Flavivirga spongiicola: one gene and its partner. The protein of the gene in region 1 interacts with the protein of each later gene in a pairwise test. Links are inferred from orthologs where the notes say so. Each region holds a gene or a part of one and is shown in the gene's direction. Other genes may lie near its edges.

The links.
Region 2: the proteins of Q4Q47_RS22685 (region 1) and recJ interact in binary tests that used the Escherichia coli proteins (3 or more experiments, as listed by UniProt). The link is inferred for Flavivirga spongiicola from one-to-one orthologs.

What each region holds. Positions count from the first base shown.
Region 1 is NZ_JAUOEO010000002.1:633,537-636,915, forward strand. Bases 338-3,379 are described here. They hold Q4Q47_RS22685 (type IA DNA topoisomerase), read left to right. Parts: upstream 338-733; coding sequence 734-3,025; downstream 3,026-3,379. Other genes in these bases: Q4Q47_RS22680 (hypothetical protein), read right to left, coding at 338-351; Q4Q47_RS22690 (pseudouridine synthase), read left to right, coding at 3,012-3,379. Also shown: more of Q4Q47_RS22680, read right to left, coding at 58-337.
Region 2 is NZ_JAUOEO010000001.1:2,276,318-2,279,559, forward strand. Bases 46-2,950 are described here. They hold recJ (single-stranded-DNA-specific exonuclease RecJ), read left to right. Parts: upstream 46-604; coding sequence 605-2,296; downstream 2,297-2,950. Other genes in these bases: Q4Q47_RS09110 (peptide-N-glycosidase F-related protein), read left to right, coding at 46-601; Q4Q47_RS09120 (MFS transporter), read left to right, coding at 2,300-2,950. Outside these bases: more of Q4Q47_RS09110, read left to right, coding at 1-45; more of Q4Q47_RS09120, read left to right, coding at 2,951-3,242. UniProt on the Escherichia coli protein: Single-stranded-DNA-specific exonuclease.

The sequences.
Region 1 (3,379 bases):
ATTATTTGATGTTTTTAAATTTTATTTTAAATATTTTAAGAGCTATTGTGTTGCTTTTTAGTTGTTTAAGTCGTTTGAGATCTGTTGTCTAATAAATAATTGTGCGCGATCTGTTGTTGAATTTTCAACAGGTATATCTCCGTACCAATTGTTATTGTGACCTATTGAATAACACGGATAATACCAATCAATTATATCTCTTTGGTTTTGCGTCATTCTGGGAGCTAAGAATCCTTGAGTTATAGATGTAACATCTAAAATAGATGGAGCAGTTGTTCCGATACCTACTTGACCGAAACTATAATATACACTAAAACATAGTAATATTATAACATAGGGGAGTTTAATCATTTTTGAAAAGGGGCTTTTTCATTAAATTTGGTACGAATTTAAATAAAAAAAATGAAGGTTTAATCTTTAATTTTGTTAAAAAATGAATTGTAGGTTTATTATTTGTCGTTAATAACTCCTAACAATTCCTTTTCAAAATCAATATCAAAATTCCTATTTTGCGTCTTCTTATACCAGTTCTGTTATAAAATAAGATATAAATAATTTGAAATAGTTTTTGCTAGTTCAAAGCATAAAAACATGTGCTCAGCTTGACTGGGTATCAATCATAGCCATAGCTACGATTAATTTTTATAATGAAGAAATAGTGAAAAATAAACGAATTATATGTCATATTTTATGATAGAAATGGTGTTTTTTGTAAAAAGATAATCGAAAATTAATGAAAGTTTGTATTGCCGAAAAACCAAGTGTAGCACGTGAGATTGCTTCTATTTTAGGAGCTAGTACCAAACGTGATGGCTATTACGAAGGTAATGGTTATGCAATCACTTATACCTTTGGGCATTTATGTACTTTAAAAGAGCCTAACGATTATAAACCGTATTGGAAAAGCTGGGATTTAAATAACCTCCCTATGTTGCCTGAAAAATTTGAAACAAAAGTGGTTTCTAATTCAGGAATACAAAAGCAATTTAAGATTGTAAAAAGTTTATTTGATAAGGCAGATGTTGTTATAAACTGTGGAGATGCTGGCCAAGAAGGAGAATTGATTCAGCGTTGGGTGATGAATGAAGCCAATTACAAGGGGGAAGTAAAACGCTTATGGATTTCCTCATTAACTGCAGAAGCTATTAAAGAAGGATTTGAAAACTTAAAACCAGCTTCAGATTACGATAATTTATACTATGCAGGTTTTTCCAGAGCTATTGGCGACTGGCTACTTGGAATGAATGCCACCAGATTATACACTGTAAAACATGGTGGTTATAAACAAGTATTATCGGTTGGTCGTGTACAAACACCAACTTTAGCAATGGTTGTTAGCAGGTTTAAAGCCATTGAAAATTTTAAGCCCCAACCATATTGGGAATTACAAACTTTATATCGGGAAACCTTGTTTAGTTATGAAGATGGACGCTTTTTAAAAAAAGAAGATGGCGAAGCATTGGCTAATAAAGTTAAGGAAAGTGATTTTGAAATTGAATCTATTACAAAGAAAAAAGGTAAAGAATATGCGCCAAAGCTCTTTGACTTAACAGGGTTGCAAGTATATTGTAATACTAAATTTGGATTTTCGGCAGATGAAACACTTAAGATTGTTCAGAAATTATATGAGCAAAAGGTGGTTACTTATCCTAGAGTAGATACTACTTTTTTACCAAACGATATATACCCTAAGGTATCTGGGATTCTTCAAAAGTTGACAAATTATTCAAAGTTAACACAGCCAATTTTAGGAAAGAAAATAAGAAAGTCGACCAAAGTTTTCAATGATAAAAAAGTAACCGATCACCATGCTATTATTCCAACGGGCATTCAGATTAATTTACAATATAATCAACAACAGGTTTACGATATTATTGTAAAGCGTTTTATAGCCGTTTTTTATGACGATTGTTTGGTGTCTAATACTACTGTGATTGGTAAGGCTTCAGATGTGTCTTTTAAAACTACAGGGAAAGAGATTTTAGAGAAGGGGTGGCGCATTATTTTTGAAAATGCGAATGCAAAAGAAAAAGAATCTGGTATTTTACCAACTTTTGAAAAAGGAGAGAAAGGACCTCATGAACCTTCATTTTTAGAAAAGGAAACTAAACCACCTAAGCAATTTACGGAGGCTTCTTTATTACGCGCTATGGAAACAGCGGGAAAACAAGTAGATGATGAGGATATGCGTGAGTTGATGAAAGAAAATGGTATAGGAAGACCGTCTACGCGTGCCAACATTATTGAAACACTTTTTAAAAGAAAATATATAAAACGTAATAAGAAACAAGTACTGCCTACGGTTACGGGCATACAACTTATTGACACAATCCAAAACGATTTATTAAAATCTGCAGAGCTTACAGGTTCTTGGGAAAAACAACTCAAAGACATTGAAAAGGGAGCGTTTAGTGCCGGGGCGTTTATAAAAAACATGAAACGTATGGTGGATGCTTTAGTGTATGAGGTGAGAAGTGAAACCAAACGTGCCAATATATCTCATGCTGTGACTGTAAAAAATCGTAAAGCTAAAGCGGTTAAAAAAGCAGCAGCTGGTATTACAGCAGAAACATGCCCAAAATGCAAGCAAGGTCTTATTTTAAAAGGAAAAACAGCTTATGGATGTAGTGGTTACAAAGCGGGCTGTAATTTTGTAATGCCTTTTAGCTATGCTAATAAGAAAATTTCTGAAAAACAATATATCAGGTTGCTTCAAAAAGGATCCACAGTTAATTTAAAGGGTTTTAAAACTGATTCTGGTACGTTGGAAGGCTTGCTTCGTTTTGATGAGGCATTTAATTTGAAATTAGAGCCCAAAAAAACTTCTAAGAAGGCGAAGTTAGACGAATTGAGCTGTCCGAAATGCAAAAAGGGAATCGTTATAAAAGGTCGTACTGCATATGGATGTAGCAATTACAAATCTGGATGCGATTTTAAAGTGACCTTTGATGCCGTTAGAACCAAAGTAAATGGACAAAAACCAACAAAAGAACTCGTTCATAGTATTTTAAATGGAAGTATCTAAAAGCGAGCATCACCATTTTGTGATCTATAAACCATATGGTTATTTAAGCCAGTTTAAAAGCCATGATTCAAAACAACAATCGAAGAAATTTTTAGGAACTCTTCATGATTTTCCTAAGGGGATTATGGCTATAGGTAGATTAGATGAGAAATCTGAAGGTTTATTATTACTTACTACAGATGGTAAAATGAGTGATTTTGTTAATAGTCGAAAAGTTGAAAAGGAATATTATGCACAGGTAGATGGAACTATTTCTGTAGAAGCAATTCATTTATTAAAAGCAGGAGTAAAAATTGGTTTTGATGGTAAAAAATATCAAACAAAGCCTTGTAAAGCTTTTATATTAAAAGAAGT
Region 2 (3,242 bases), on another replicon or contig:
TATTATAGTATATTATAAAACCAATAATAAACCCGGTCAAAATACGTATAGCATTCAAGACAGTTTTGGACATGTCTTTTTAAAAAAAGATAGTTTAAATATGAAGCCTAATACTGTTTATCAAGATACTATTAAGCTAAAAAAAGGAAATTATAATTTTACGTTTAATGATACTAAAGGTGATGGCCTAGAGTTTTGGTATAAGGTAAAAGATGGTCGTGGTGAAGTAAAACTATTAGATTCTTTAGGAAACGCCATAAAGCAATTTAAGTCAGATTTTGGTAGCAGTATTAACTATCATTTTTCGGTAAGAACAGATATGCCTTATGAGTTGGATAATATGCCATCAATAGCTGCTTTTCCAGCAAGAACAAATGGACCTTTTACATTAGATTACTTTTCAAATAAACCTGCAAATGTAAAAGTCCTTATTGTAGATCAAGAAGATGAAGCCCACGTATTGGAAACGCATTCTTATGCCAATTTTAGCCGAGGGGCTCTTAGTTTTGACCTGTCTTATTTGCCTAAAAAAAGGTATTATGTTAAGGTATTTGTCGATGAAGAAGAAATGTATAAAAATCGTATTCGTTTAAAGGAATAATACATGCGCTGGACATTAAAACCAAAACTGGAATCAGAAAAAATCAAGGCTTTACAGGAAGCGCTTCAGGTAGATTCAATCTTAGCAACATTGTTATTACATCGGGGGATTGAAACTTACGAAGATGCTAAAACGTTTTTCAGACCCCGTTTAGGTGACTTACATGATCCATTCTTAATGAGAGATATGGATAAGGCCGTTGCCCGTATTGAAAAAGCAATGGCCAACAAAGAAAATATTTTGGTTTATGGCGATTATGATGTCGATGGAACAACTGCAGTCGCATTAATGTCTACCTATTTAAAATCTAAGTATGAGCTTGTACATACTTACATTCCCAACCGTTATGACGAAGGGTATGGTATATCGTATAAGGGGATCAACTTTGCTTTAGAAAATGATTTCTCGCTTATCATAGCGTTAGATTGTGGTATAAAGTCTGTTGATAAAGTAACTTATGCTAAAGAGCTTGGTATCGATTTTATTATTTGTGATCATCACAGACCTGCAGATGAAATTCCGAATGCAGCTGCTGTTTTAGACCCTAAACGGAAGGATTGCGAATACCCATATAAAGAATTATGCGGTTGTGGTGTTGGGTTTAAATTAATACAGGCACTAGCATCAAAAGAAAACAAAACGGTTGAAGATCTAATAGAATATTTAGATTTGGTGGCCACAGCTATTGGCGCAGATATTGTTCCTATTACTGGAGAAAACAGAGTATTAGCCTACTTTGGACTTCAAGTAATTAACGCGAATCCAAGACCAGGGATTAAAGCCATTTTAGATCAGGTTGAAAAGACAGAACTCACCATTACTGATGTTGTATTTATAGTAGCCCCCAGAATTAATGCTGCAGGACGTATGAAACATGGTAATTACGCAGTGGCTTTATTAACTGAAACAGAAGAAAATTTAGCAAAAAAATACGCTTCCGAAATTAACGAATATAACCTCGACAGACGTGAAACTGATAAACGAATTACAGAAGAAGCTTTACAACAAATTGAAGAACAGAAAGAACAGGAACGTTTTACTACTGTTGTTTACAATGAAACTTGGCATAAAGGTGTTATTGGTATTGTGGCTTCTAGATTAACAGAAACTTATTATAGACCAACCTTGGTATTTACAAAAAGTGGTGATAAACTAGCAGCCTCGGCACGATCGGTTAGAGGGTTTGATGTTTATCGTGCTTTGGAGGCGTGTACCGATTATATTGAACAATTTGGAGGCCATAAATATGCAGCGGGGTTAACACTTAAAGAAGCCCAATACGAAGCTTTTAAGCAAGCATTTGAAGAAGAGGTTGCTAAAACCATCGATAAAAACCTGTTAACGCCAGAAATTAAGATAGATGCTCAAATAGATTTAAAGGATATTACACCAAAGTTTTATAGAGTTCTAAAACAGTTTGCTCCTTTTGGTCCGAATAATATGGCACCCATTTTTATGACTGAAAATTTAACAGATACAGGTTATGGTAAGTGTGTGGGAGCAGATAAAACACATTTACGATTAACAGCTGCACAACCTGAGGCAAATAACATGGTCTGTATTGGTTTTAGTATGGGACATAAATTGGATTTAATTTCTAACGGAAAACCATTTAGAGCAGTCTATTCTATTGATGAAAATGAATGGAACGGAAACGTATCGTTGCAACTTAAATTAAAAGATATTAAAGCATAATTTATGGCGAAAAAAGACCCGTATGCAGCCTTACGAATCAAAGAATTCAATATCTTTTTATTGGTTCGTTTTATATTGGTGTTTGGGTGGTCTATGCAATTTATTATTATTGAATGGCAGGTTTATACCATCACTAAAGATCCTCTTTCTCTTGGAATCATTGGTCTTATGGAAATAATTCCAGCGTTTACTATGGCTTTATTTGCAGGTCATATTGTAGATCAGAAAGAAAAACGAAATCTTTTAGCTTTATGTATAGCTGCTTTTTCATTGATTAGTTTAGGTTTGTTTTTATTAACCTGGGATATCATTGTTAAGGATTGGGCAACAAGAACAATACTTTACTCTATTTATGGCCTAGTATTTTTTGGAGGCTTTTTACGTTCTTTTTTCGGGCCGACCATTTTTTCTTTAGTCGCATTGATTGTTCCTAAAAAGGTTTACCCTAATGCTGCTACCTGGAATAGTTCTACATGGCAAATGGCAGGTGTTTTGGGTCCTGCATTTGGAGGGCTTTTTATTGGATGGATAGGTGTGCATTGGTCGCTTTGCATTATTTTCGGATTAGTTTTGCTATCCTTAATTATCTTATTACAGATAAAGCGGAAGCCTATTTTAAATCCAAAAATTGGTGAATCTGTAGCACAGAGTTTAAAAGAAGGAGTTGAATTTGTATTTAAAACAAAAGCCATTTTAGGTGCTATGACTTTAGATATGGTGGCTGTTTTATTTGGTGGTGCCATCGCCTTATTACCGTTATTTGCTCAGGATATTTTAAAGGTAGGAAGTGAAGGGTTTGGTGTATTACGCGCTGCACCGGCAGTTGGTGCTTTTTTAACCATGTTAGTGACGGCATATATCCCAATAAGTAAAAATGCAGGTATGAAATTACTAGCCGCTATTTTCGGATTTGGAGTTTGTATTATAGTCTTTGGGCTGTCGTCTA